DNA from 4 places in the Gordonia sp. SCSIO 19800 genome. Region 2 is predicted to be linked to each of the others. Evidence: predicted binding sites of a transcription regulator. Region 2 holds the regulator's gene; each other region holds the start of a gene.
What was found. Region 2 encodes LexA, which represses DNA repair genes until DNA is damaged. Its sites were predicted from a motif close to CGAACANNTGTTCG; they were not measured.

Region 1: a site for LexA is predicted at 1,872-1,885, ahead of KB201_RS14905 (HNH endonuclease signature motif containing protein). Genes of this name have one in related genera too.
Region 3: a site for LexA is predicted at 1,823-1,836, ahead of ruvC (crossover junction endodeoxyribonuclease RuvC). Genes of this name have one in related genera too.
Region 4: a site for LexA is predicted at 1,699-1,712, ahead of KB201_RS11580 (SAV_6107 family HEPN domain-containing protein). Genes of this name have one in related genera too.

What each region holds. Positions count from the first base shown of each region.
Region 1 is NZ_JAGRQM010000012.1:55,950-59,123, forward strand. It holds gene KB201_RS14900 (zinc-binding alcohol dehydrogenase family protein) at 1-194, shown strand, start outside; gene KB201_RS14905 (HNH endonuclease signature motif containing protein) at 219-1,841, opposite strand; gene selB (selenocysteine-specific translation elongation factor) at 2,044-3,174, opposite strand, start outside.
Region 2 is NZ_JAGRQM010000005.1:288,146-291,319, forward strand. It holds gene KB201_RS08755 (phosphoenolpyruvate--protein phosphotransferase) at 1-990, shown strand, start outside; gene lexA (transcriptional repressor LexA) at 968-1,672, opposite strand; gene KB201_RS08765 (LysM peptidoglycan-binding domain-containing protein) at 1,897-2,436, shown strand; gene nrdR (transcriptional regulator NrdR) at 2,536-3,036, shown strand; gene hrpA (ATP-dependent RNA helicase HrpA) at 3,010-3,174, opposite strand, start outside.
Region 3 is NZ_JAGRQM010000028.1:9,607-12,780, reverse strand. It holds gene KB201_RS22240 (acyl-CoA thioesterase II) at 1-233, shown strand, start outside; gene pdxT (pyridoxal 5'-phosphate synthase glutaminase subunit PdxT) at 230-850, shown strand; gene KB201_RS22230 (YebC/PmpR family DNA-binding transcriptional regulator) at 1,007-1,762, shown strand; gene ruvC (crossover junction endodeoxyribonuclease RuvC) at 1,864-2,433, shown strand; gene ruvA (Holliday junction branch migration protein RuvA) at 2,430-3,023, shown strand; gene ruvB (Holliday junction branch migration DNA helicase RuvB) at 3,024-3,174, shown strand, end outside.
Region 4 is NZ_JAGRQM010000008.1:101,429-104,602, forward strand. It holds gene KB201_RS11575 (DUF3040 domain-containing protein) at 549-950, opposite strand; gene KB201_RS11580 (SAV_6107 family HEPN domain-containing protein) at 1,117-1,590, opposite strand; gene KB201_RS11585 (N-acetyltransferase) at 1,956-2,630, shown strand; gene KB201_RS11590 (NAD(P)/FAD-dependent oxidoreductase) at 2,633-3,174, shown strand, end outside.

The DNA of each region.
Region 1 (3,174 bases), on a different contig from region 2:
CCAAGCCGTTGTTCGCACCGGAAGACGACTCGCAACACCAGATCCTCGGCCGGGTCGCCGAACTCGTCGACGCCGGCAAGATCCGCAGCACTGTCAACCGTGAACTGGCTGGTTTCACGATCGAGAATCTTCGTACAGCGCACCAGGTCTCCGAATCCGGAGGGGCGATCGGCAAGGTGGTCCTCACGCGCTGACCACCGCGGATGAGCCGGCGAACTTCACGAGGTGGCGAGTAACTCCATGAGGTGTGCTTCGACGAGGGAGGGCCGGGGCGTGCGTGGTCCGGGTCGGGGTGGTCGGACGTCGATGACGTGGCTGGTTTTCAGCCATGAACGGCGCGCGTCATGTGGGCGTGGCTCGTCGCCGGACGTGGTGCGTCCGTGGATCTCTCGCCGCACCTGTGCCAGGTGGGCCTGCAACCGCTTGGGTATGTCGGGTCGGCGGTTGATGTATTCGGGGTTGGGCGGGGCGCCGGGTTCGGCGTTCAATCGCCAGGCGCAGCGGCCTTCGTCTGGCCCGGACCGGACGATCCGGGTGGTGTATTGGCCGGGTTGGTCGCCGACCATGCGGTTGTGGCGGGGACAGGCGGGTGCGAGGTCATCGATGTCGGTGAGTCCGCCCTTGGCCCAATCTTTGTGGGCGTGATGAAGCTCGACCTGGGTGGCGGGCTGATCGCAGCCGGGAGCCGAACACACTTCCCCATCGGGGCGGGCGAAGGAGACGAGGCGTTGTTCGCGGGTGGCCAAGCGTTTACCCCGCCCGAAGTGCAGCGGCACAGCGGTGGCGTCTTTGAAGATCGCCAACCACGGCTGGACGTCACCGGCCATCGCGATCAGGTCCCGGACGGGCAGCAGGGTACCGGTGGCGGTGGTCGCGAGTCCGGCTTCGCGGACGAGGTCCCCGAGGTCGGCTTTGACGATCAGTTGCACGGGCAGGCCTCGGTGCGAGGTTCCCAGTGTGCCGTCGGCGAAGCCTGCGGCCAGGGCGGCGTCGAGCGCGTCGTGATTCGTTTGGGCGAGGGTGCGACCGTCGCGGTCGGCGGCGGCGGTCAGGGCGTCGGGGTCGGCGGTGCCGGCCGGCCCGGACGGTGAGGCGGGGTCGTCGGGGTTGTTGAGTCCGGGTTTGCCCCAGACCGCGAACATCATCGACAACCGGGCGTGGAGTTCGGGAGTCAGCGTGCCCGAGATCTTTGCGGTCCCGTCAGCTCGTTGCCGACCGATCCACAGGCCGCGGCGCCTCTTGCGTTCCGAATCGTCGGCCAGTGTGCCGTCGGGGTCGAGGTGGGCAAGCAGCCGCGAGCCGAGTTGGGTGATGTCGGCGGGGGTGTGGGCTTCGGCGATCTCGGCCATCTGCCGTTCGGCGGCGACCTTGATGTCGTGGTCGATGGTGCCCGGGATGCGGTCGAGGACGTCGAGGGTGGCCTGCACGTGCGCGGTGCCGACCGCGCCTTGTGCGAAAGCTTCGGCGAGGCAGGGGTATTCGGGTGGGAGGACCTCGCCGCCGAGGCTGGTCCGGTGGGCGGTGGCGTCCATCTGCTTACGGCGGCGCATCGGGTTCGAGACTCGTAGCCGGTGTGTCATGTACTGCATGAGGGTGCGGCAGCCGGCTTTTCGGGGCAGGTCGCGAGCCTCGACCTGATCGATCTGCCGGTCACCGGCAACGGTCAGACGTGCGATGGCGCGTTCGGTCTCCGCGGCCACTTCAGCGAGTTCGGCATCGGTACACGGCGACAGGTCTACGGTCTGCAACTTGTCGATGGTGCGGTGGAGATCAGCCACCAACTCAACGGCACGCGGTTGCGGCGCTGTCGAATCGCCACCGACGTGTGTGGTGTCGGACATGACGGTCACCTCCCCCGAGAACCGTTGCTGCGAATGTAGGTTCGAGTGTACACCAATCCAGACGTGTGGCAAGGCCAAACATACTGCTGTGCAATGCTATTCGTTGATGTCGACTTGTCGGTGTCGTGTGGTAGGGGCCTCGGACGGAAGCTCTTCCCGCGATGCACGCGGCGACCTGTCCGACAGGACCACCGCCCGCGGCTCAGCGCACGACCTCGCGGTGCCCGGCGTCGAGCCGGCGGGTCCAACCACGGGCATCCAGGTACTCCAGTAGCGGAATCACCACGCGCCGAGTGGTTTCGAGCGCCTGACGAGCGGCGCTGGTGGTGAACGGCTGATCGAGCGAGGCGAGGGTGCGCATCGCCAGGGCGGGGGCGGTCGGCAACAGCACGACGCCGTCGCGCAAACGGAGAATTCGGCCCGTGCGCTCGGCGGCGGCGAGTTCTCGGGCGCCCAGGCCGAGTGCGGCGAGGTCATCGGCCTCGGGTGCACGGAACGGATGGTCGGCGAGCCGGCGCTCCAGTGCGCTGACCGCGTCGTCGGCATCGCCCAGGGAGGGCTTGTGATCCGGGACCGCCAGGTGTCCGTCGGACGACGACAGCTCGGCTTCCGAGATGACGGTCGCCAGCAGCGTCGTGTCCGGAAGCCCGAGCAGGGCAGGTGCGCCGGACGCGGACAGCCCCGCCGACAACGGATCTCGGTCATGTAGATCGACAACGGCGGCGCGGAGTCGCTCGGCCCAGGCGGTGAGGGAGGTTTCGGCGACCCACCACTCGCCGATCACTCGTACGCCGTGGGGTGTGGGCTCGGCGTCGTCGACCAGACCGAGTCGCGTCAGATCGGTGACGCGCATCGCGCCACGCCGATGCACTTCTTCGGCGGCCCCGGCGTCGTCGGACATGGCCGCCAGCGAGGCCGCGCGTCGCGTCGCGTCGCCCCGTCGGGTCAGCGCCGGGGGATCGGGGTGCAGCACGACGCCGCCGCCGACGATACGCTGGCCGGGATCGCGCAGGACCAGCCGATCGCCCCGCGACATCGGCACGGCGCGCGCGAGGGTCACACGCGCGTGGTCGCCGTCGAAGGGGCGCAACCGGACCGGTAGCGCCGCTGTGCCGATGTGCGCGACGAGGTGTTCCGGTGCCTCCTCGAAGGACATTCCGCTCACGCGCCGGACATCAGCGACAGCAGAGGTGTGCCAGGCTCCGGGCGTCACGAGTGCGTCGCCACGAGAGACGTCGTCGACGCCGACGCCGCGCAGATTGATCGCGACTCGGCTGACCGGGGCCGCGGTGGTGAGAGTTGCACCCTCGCTCTGCAATCCACGGACATCGAG
Region 2 (3,174 bases):
GTCGACGAGGATCGGCGGCATGCCGCACTCGTCGCCGGCTGGACCGGTCCGGGGCAGACCGCCGACGGGGTGGCCGTGGCGGTGCTCGCCAACGTCGCCGACGGATCGTCGGCACGCGCCGCGGCCGGGTACCCCGTCGAGGGCGTCGGGCTCTTCCGCACCGAACTCGCGTTCCTCGAGCGTGCCGACGAACCGTCGGTGGACGAGCAGGCCGCGATCTACCGGGAGGTGCTCGATGCGTTCGACGGGCAGAAGGTGGTCATCCGCACCCTCGACGCCGGGTCCGACAAACCGCTCCGGTTCGTGACCCATCCCGACGAATCGAACCCAGCGCTCGGCGTGCGGGGCGATCGGATCGCGCTGGCGCACCCCGAGATCCGCGCGCATCAGCTCGACGCGATCGCGCAGGCCGCGTCGGGGTCGGCCGTCGCGCCGTGGGTCATGGCGCCGATGATCGCCTCGCCGGCGGAGGCGCGCACCTTCGCCGCCGAGGTCCGCGGCCGTGGTCTGGTCGCCGGGGTGATGATCGAGGTGCCCGCGGCGGCGATCCTGGCCGAAGCCGTCCTCGCCGAGGTGGACTTCGTGTCCATCGGCACCAACGATCTGACCCAGTACACGATGGCGGCCGACCGGATGTCGGCCGATCTCGCCGGACTGACCGACCCGTGGCAACCGGCCGTGTTGAGCCTCATCGCGGGTGTCGCGGCAGCGGGTGCACGTCAGGGAAAGCCGGTCGGGGTGTGCGGCGAGGCCGCCGCCGATCCGAACCTCGCCTGCGTGCTCGTCGGTCTCGGGGTCACCTCGCTGTCCAGCGCGCCGGCTGCTGCGGCGGCCGTGGGGGCCCGGCTCGGCGAGGTGTCCGCACCGGACTGCCGGGCCGCCGCCGAGGCTGCCCTGTCCACCTCGGATCCCGCCGCGGCGCGCGAGGCGGCCGCGGCGGTGCTCGACGGTTCGGTCGGTGGAGAGGTCAGACTCGCCGCATCACGGTGACGACCTTGCCGAGGATGACGGCATCGTTGCCCGGGATCGGATCGAACAGTTCGTTGTGCGGCATGAGCCAGACGTTCGGGCCCTGACGCTTGAAGGTCTTCACGGTGGCCTCGCCGTCGATCATGGCCGCGACGATGTCGCCGTTGTCGGCGACGTTCTGCTGCCGGACCACGACCCAGTCGCCGTCGCAGATCGCGGCGTCGATCATCGACTCGCCGACGACGCGCAACAGGAAGAGCGATCCCTCGCCGACGAGCTCACGGGGCAGTGGGAAGACGTCCTCGACGGCCTCCTCGGCCAGGATCGGACCGCCGGCCGCGATACGGCCGAGAACCGGCACGAAGGTCGGCTCGGGAAGCTGGCCGGCCGTCGGGGTGTCCGGCGACGGGGTGTCACTCGGGGCGATGTTGACCGCACGGGGACGGTTCGCGTCGCGCTTGAGCAGCCCCTTGCGTTCCAGCGTCCGCAACTGATGGGCCACCGATGACGTCGAGGCCAGGCCGACCTCGTCGCCGATCTCCCGGATGCTCGGCGGATAACCGCGCTCGCGCACCGAGCGGCGGATCACCTCCAGGACCCCGGCCTGTCGCGGGGTGAGTGAGGCCTCGGCGGCGGCGGCGTCGAACGGGGCCTCGTCGTCGGCGCCCCGCGCTCGGCCGCGCCTATCGCCGGTGTCACTCATGTTCGGTTCCTCTCGTCTTCGGAACGTGCTGGTAGATGGCTTGCGCCGGGTCCGAGCCTAGCGGAGTGCGACCGGCACCTCAAACATTTGTTCGATGTGTCGCGAGACTTTGTCGGGACGTCGTGCTACAAATTCGAACATCAGTGCATCGAACATCTGATCGATGTTCGAACACCGACCACCACACCCGCACGATCCCAGACACCCGAACACCGGAGGGCACCATGCGCACCGCCACTCTCGTCGCTCCCGTCCGCACCGACCGTCCCGACGCCGTCCGGCCGCGCACCGACCGCGCCGATCGCGTCCGGACCCGCGCCCCGCTGTCCGACGGCGGCCGACCGGTCGACAACCGGCCGGCCGGCACCCGGCCGCGGGGGGCATCGCCGGTGACCCCGCGGGTGGGCGGTACCCACTGTGGCTCTCCGGTCGGGGTCCGGGGACGTGGCCCGGTCGGGCCCGACGCGGCGGTGTTCCGTCGCCGCCGCCGCACCGCGGTCGCGCTCCTCGCCGGTGTCGGGCTGGCGTTCGTCGTGTGGGTGTTCGGTGTCGTCGGCCAGAATTACTCGGACTCGCTGACACCGTCCGCCGTGAGTTCCGAGGTCGTCCATGTGCGCTCGGGGGACTCGCTCAGCTCGATCGCCGGCCGGGTGGCACCCGAGATGCCGCGCGAGGTCGTGATCGACGAGATCGTCGCGATGAACGATCTGGGGTCGAGCGCGCTGCAGGTGGGCCAGCCCCTGCTCACCCCCCGGTACCGCTGAGGCCGGGCGGTATCCTCGATGTCACAGGGGCCGGCCGACAAGCGGCGGGGCGCACGCTTCGGGTGCGTTCCAGCGTCCCGCGACCTGCGTGAGGACACGATGCGCTGCCCCTTCTGCAAGAACGACGACACCAAGGTCATCGACTCGCGTGTCGCAGATGAAGGGCAGGCCATCCGCCGCCGTCGCTCCTGTGTGGAGTGCGGTCGCCGGTTCTCGACCGTGGAGAGCGCCGTGCTCGCGGTGGTCAAACGCAACGGCGTGACCGAGCCGTTCAGCCGGGAGAAGGTCATGCGTGGCGTGCGGCGAGCCTGTCAGGGCCGCCACGTCGCCGAGGACGCGCTCGCGCAGCTCGCCCAGCAGGTCGAGGACACGGTGCGCGCCAGTGGATCGGCCGAGATCCCCAGCAACGAGGTCGGACTCGCCATCCTGGGCCCGCTCCGCGATCTCGACGAGGTGGCGTATCTGCGCTTCGCCTCGGTGTACCGGTCGTTCGACTCGGTGGAGGACTTCCAGCGCGAGATCGACGACCTGAAGGCGGCATCGGGATCCGGGAGCGCGCTCGCCGAACCCGTGTCAGCCGAGTCGGTCCAGAGCTCGTAGGACCCGTTTCTCCGACACCGGGAACGCGGTGCCGAGACGCTGGGCGAACAGCCCCACGCGCAACTCCTCGACGAGCCACTGCGCTTCGTCGTCGACCACCGCCCGCCGGTGCTCGGGTACCTGTTCGAGGCGTTGGGC
Region 3 (3,174 bases), on a different contig from region 2:
CCAATCCGCAGGTCGCCTCGCTCGACCATGCGATGTGGTTCATGCGGCCGTTCCGCGCGGACGACTGGCTCCTCTACGACCAGACGTCGCCGTCGGCGGGCGGTGGTCGCGCCCTGACCCAGGGACGGATCTTCGATCGACAGGGCCGCCTGGTCGCGGCGGTCACCCAGGAGGGGCTGGCGCGCACCGGCCGCGTGATGCCCGACGACCAGCACGCCCGGACCGATCGGTGAGCGAAGGGAACCGGCCGCGGATCGGGGTTCTGGCACTGCAGGGCGATGTGCGCGAGCACGTCTTCGCGCTCGAGGCGGCCGGCGCCGACGCCGTGGCGGTGCGACGCCCGGCCGAACTCGACGAGGTCGACGGAATCGTCATCCCCGGCGGTGAATCGACGACGATGAGCAAACTGCTCGGCATCTTCGACCTGTTCGACCCGCTGGTGGACAAGCTGTCCGACGGCCTCCCGGCGTACGGGTCGTGCGCGGGCATGATCATGCTCGCCTCCACGATCCTCGACACCCGGCCCGACGCACGGCATCTGGACGCCCTCGATGTCACGGTGCGGCGCAACGCATTCGGGCGTCAGGTGGAGAGTTTCGAGACCGACCTGGAGTTCACCGGGATCACCGACGCCGAGGGCGCCGCGCCGATGCGCGCGGTGTTCATCCGGGCGCCGTGGGTCGAGTCCGTCGCCCCGGAGGTCGAGGTCCTGGCGCGTGTTCCCGGCGGCCCGGCGGCCGGGCGGATCGTCGCGGTGCGTCAGGGGAACGTGCTCGCGACGTCGTTCCACCCGGAGGTGACCGGCGACCGGCGCGTACATGAATACTTCGTGGAGATGGTGCGTCGGTAAGATCGTGCCGAACCAGCGGTAGACCACGAGCCCGGCACGCCGGGAACAACCCAACAGGGCGCACCACCAACAGGGCGACCGGATACAGGTAGAAGTGCGCCGGATGCGGGCCACGGCCCGCCGCACGTGCCGGCGCCGGGAAAGGAATCGACGGACATGAGCGGCCACTCCAAATGGGCCACCACCAAGCACAAGAAGGCGGCCATCGACGCCAAGCGCGGCAAGATGTTCGCCAAGCTCATCAAGAACATCGAGGTGGCGGCGCGGACCGGCGGCGGTGACCCGGCGGGTAACCCCACACTGTTCGACGCGATCCAGAAGGCGAAGAAGTCCTCGGTCCCCAACGACAACATCGAACGCGCACGCAAGCGCGGCGGTGGTGAAGAGGCCGGCGGCGCGGACTGGCAGACCATCATGTACGAGGGCTACGGGCCCAACGGCGTCGCCGTGCTCATCGAATGCCTCACCGACAACCGCAACCGTGCGGCCGGCGAGGTCCGGACCGCGATGACGCGCAACGGCGGCAACATGGCCGACCCGGGTTCGGTCTCCTACCTGTTCACCCGCAAGGGCGTGGTGACGCTGGAGAAGAACGGACAGACCGAGGACGACGTCCTGATGGCCGTGCTCGACGCGGGCGCCGAAGAGGTCACCGATCTCGGCGAGTCCTTCGAGATCGTCAGCGAGCCAAGCGATCTCATCGCCGTCCGCAGCGCGCTGCAGGAGGCCGGGATCGACTACGACTCCGCCGAGGCCAGCTTCCGCGCGTCGGTCGAGGTCGCGGTGGACGCCGACGGCGCACGCAAGGTGTTCAAGCTGATCGACGCCCTCGAGGACTCCGACGACGTCCAGAACGTCTACAGCAACGTCGACATCAGCGACGAGGTCCTCGCCGAACTCGAGAACGACTGACAGCCGCCGCCTCTCCGGTGTGTTGATCACCGGACTTGTCCGTCCTCCCCGATAAGATCTCGAACAACTGTTCGCAGATCACCATGCCTGGGAGGGTACGAGTGCGCGTCATGGGCGTCGATCCGGGTCTGACCCGGTGCGGTATCGCGCTGGTCGAGTCGGGTCGGGGGCGGACGGTGACCGCCCTCGACGTGGACGTCGTGCGCACCCCCAGTGACATGGAACTCGCCGAGCGGTTGCTCGCGATCTACACCTCCGCGTGTCACTGGCTCGATGTTCACCAGCCCGACGTGGTGGCCATCGAGCGGGTCTTCGCGCAGAACCAGGTGTCCACGGCCATGGGGACCGCGCAGGCCGGCGGCGTCATCGCGCTCGCGGCGTCCCAGCGCGACGTACCGGTGCGCTTTCACACCCCGTCGGAGGTGAAGGCGGCGGTGACCGGCAGCGGACGGGCCGACAAGTCTCAGGTCACCGCGATGGTCACCCGGATTCTCGGCATGCAGACCAAGCCGCGTCCCGCCGACGCCGCGGATGCGCTCGCGCTCGCGATCTGTCACTGCTGGCGCGGACCCATGATGGAGCGGATGGCAGCCGCACAGAAGCAGGCCGACGCCGCCGCGGCCCGGCACCGCGCGCGGGTGGCCCAGGCACGAGAGGGGAGTCGCGCATGATCGCGTCAGTCCGCGGACCGGTGCTCGAGATCGCGCTCGACCACGCCGTGATCGACTGCGGGGGAGTGGGATACCGCGTGCTGGCGACGCCCGCGACGCTGTCCCGGCTGCGCCGCGGTGACGAGGCGACGCTGCTGACCTCGATGATCGTCCGCGAGGACTCGATGACGCTCTACGGCTTCACCGAACCCGACGCCCGTGCGCTGTTCGCGCTGCTGCAGACGGTCACCGGCGTCGGCCCGAGACTCGCGATGGCGACCCTCGCAGTCCTCGAGCCGGATGCGTTGCGACGCGCGCTCGCCGAATCCGACACCAAGTCACTGACCTCGGTACCCGGCATCGGCAAACGCGTGGCCGAACGGCTGTGCGTCGAACTGCGGGACAAGGTGGACCGGCCCACGGGAGAGGCGTCGACCGGTGTGACCGTCGTCGGCGGTATTCGCGAGCAGGTCGCCGAGGCGCTCGTCGGGCTCGGGTTCACCGCGGGCCCCGCGGAGAAGGCGGTCACGACGGTACTCGCCGAGAATCCCGACGCCGATGCGTCCACCGCGCTGCGTCACTCGCTGTCACTGCTCGGCAAGGCGTCGTAGATGGGCGGCGATCCGGACGACGTCGACGATCGGGACGTGAGCGCGATGCCGGTGCGCTCCGACGGCGACCTCGACGCCGGTCTCCGTCCCCGGTCACTCGCTGATTTCATCGGCCAGCCGCGGGTCTGCGAACAGCTCGAACTGGTCCTGC
Region 4 (3,174 bases), on a different contig from region 2:
ATCTCGCCTCACCCAGTGCTGCCACAGTACCCCACTTTCCACCACTTTCCACCCCCACCGCCCCCGCATTCACCCACTGACAGCAAATTCCCAGTTCAAGGAGCTCAAGATGACGGTGAACGCGCGTGTCGCCGGCGCGTCATGGGCGGAAAGAAGGGCAACAAGCGTGTGACCAGAGATACCGATGAGGTCAGAGAGGCGGGAAACCCAGGCGTAAATCCTCTAGTGGGGCAAAGTGGGGCGACCCGGTGGGGAGAAGTGGGGATCGCCGGTGGGGAGAAGTGGTGATCGCCGGTGGGGAGAAGTGGGGATCGCCAGTACGGAAGCGCGAGGACCGCTGACTGGGCGTCCGATCCCGTCGACCGTGCGCCCGAATCCGTCGACCGTGCGCCCGAATCCGTCGACCGTGCGCCCAACCCGTTCAGCGTGCTCTGGAGAGCGATCGAGGACATGAAAGAGCCGCGTGCCCGAAGGCACGCGGCTCAGTCGTATGCGGAGTTGTGGGAGTCGGTCAGCCGATCGACGAACGCGGAGTCGGGATCAGCGGATCACTCCTGCTCGAACCGACGATTGAATCGCTCCTCCATGCGTTCCGACAGCTTGCGCTTGCCGCCGGACGACCCCGATTGCTTCTTGCCGGACCTGGTCGACGACGAGCCCGCCTCGGCGGTGTTGTTGTCTCCCCAGAGAGCGAAGAGGCCGGCCCCGAACATCACCAGGAAGCCCAGGAGGCTCACGATCGGGAATCCGCCGATGTTGATGTTGACGATGAGTCCGCCGACCAGCATCACCAGGCCGACGACGAAGACCGCTGCCGCCTGCAGGCGACGACGACCGCTCGACTTCCCAAGGCGCCGACGCTTGACACTGGACGCAAACTTGGGGTCTTCCGCGTACAGCGCGCTCTCGATCTGTTCGAGCATGCGTTGCTCGTGCTCCGAAAGTGGCACCGACCCTCCTTCTCACTGATCCGTGACGCCGACGAAGGTCACCCGCGACCGGAAAGGCGTCTGCGCCTATATCGTCCCATGATACGAGGTGAAATCGACCGCGACCACCATTACTCGCTGTTGCCGACGACCGGGCGGTGCCAGAAACCGCAAAGTGTGGCCGGATTCACGCCGTCGCGCCGATCTGCGGCGCTTCGGCACCGAGTTTTCCTTGCTCGTAGGCGATGACCATCGTCTCGACCCGACGCAGGAAGTCGAGGACGAGCAGCCGCATGCCGGCGACGCTGTCGGGGTCGATCGTGCGGATGATCCCGGACTCGATCTTCATCCGAACCGGCGACAGCGCGGCGAACCGGGCGGCGATCGGCGCCAGCTCTGGGGCGACCACACCGATGCGGGTCCAGGCGTTCGACGTCCTGCGCCGCACGGTCCCGACCGGTTCGTGCACGGCGAGGGCCGCGCCCGAGGCGCGGAGGGCAACGAGGTACAGCTGACGGAACCGCTCGACGTCGTCGTCGACGCCGTCGGCATTGTCGAAGAGCACGTGTGCACGCTCGAGGAGATCGCGCGCTCGACCGACCATCACCGGGTCGACGGGCGCCGCGTGGGTGAGAGCCGTGGCGCTGCGGTGTCTGGCCATGTCGTCCTCCTCGTGCGTATGGGCTGTGTCCGGCGGCAGACGCTTCCCTCGTCCGCCGCCGGACCGTGTCGTCGGATGAACGCGAACAGCTTGCGGAGGCACATTCATCGAACATCCGTTCGACACGTTCAATATAGCTATCCCGGCGTCGGCGTTCAAGACATCTGTGACCCGAAACCCCCGCCGGGGAGTACAACGCCACCACCTGCGGGCCGATTCCTGCCGAGTGTGCATCATCGATAGGACAATTCCCGGAAGTGGCCTGCGACGCGATGCCCCCGGCAGAGGGCGGCCCGCCCCAGCGGCAGCCGACCTCGTCCGCAGGTCGACGACGCAGGACGAACGATGCAGAGAACGGAAATCCGTTGACCATCCGCCTGGTGAGCCTGAGTGGCCAGGACGCCCGGGCCTGGCTCGAGCCGGCCCTGGAGATCTACGTGACCGCGATGAATTATCCGCGCGGTACGGAGATCCATCGGGCCGGGCTCTGGCGCGAACACATCGCGCGGCCCGGATGGCGTGCGGTGGGCGCGGTCGAGACGGTGACCCCATACGAGGCGCGGACCATGCCGGCCGCGCGGCGCCGGGTCGGTCCACCGGTCGGCTTCGGACCCGACGACCTGCTCGTCGGCATCGCCTACGGCTACACCGGCGCGACCGGTCAGTGGTGGAACCAGCAGCTGCGGCTCGGACTCCGCCAGACGGGCCGACCGCCCGAGACGGTCGAGGCGATCGCGCGCGATTACTTCGAGCTCACCGAGCTGCACGTCCACCCGACCGCCCAGGGCCGTGGGATCGGACAGGCGCTCCTCGCCCGGCTGCTGGCCGATCGGCCCGAACGCCATGTGCTGCTGTCGACCCCGGAGATCCCCGCCGAGGACAACCGCGCGTGGTCGTTGTACCGGCGGATGGGTTTCACCGACGTCCTGCGCCACTTCACCTTCACCGGCGATCCGCGTCCGTTCGCGTTCCTCGGCCGTCCGCTCCCCCTGAAACTGCAACCCCCGGCCGCCGCCCGCCGCGCCGGTACCGGGAGCTGACGATGCACGGCACCCGGCGTGACGCCGTCGTCATCGGCGCGGGCCACAACGGCCTGATCGCCGCGGCCTACCTGGCACAGGCCGGACGGGATGTGGAGGTACTCGAGCGGGACGACATCCCCGGCGGCGCGGTCTCCACCGTCGAACGGTTCCCCGGCCATCGGGTCGACCGGGGGTCGTCGTCGCATCTGATGATCCGTCACTCCCCCGTCCTCGACGACCTCGACCTCGCCGCGCACGGCCTGCGCTACGTCGACTGCGATCCGTGGGCGTTCGTCCCGGCCACCGCGACCGCCCCGCCGATCGTCTTCCGCACCGACCTCGACGCGACGTGTGCTTCCATCGAGAACGCCTGCGGTGCAGCCGATGCCGCCGCATATCGACGGTTCGTGGAGACGTGGACGCCGCGGGCGCGGGCGGTCATGGATGCGTTCTACCAACCCGCGACGATGGGGAAGTTCGGCCGGGCCTTCGGCGGGCTCGGCGGCACCGCCGCCACGGCACGCACGGGGTTGTTCGGCCGGCGCGGCGGCCGGGTGCTGAA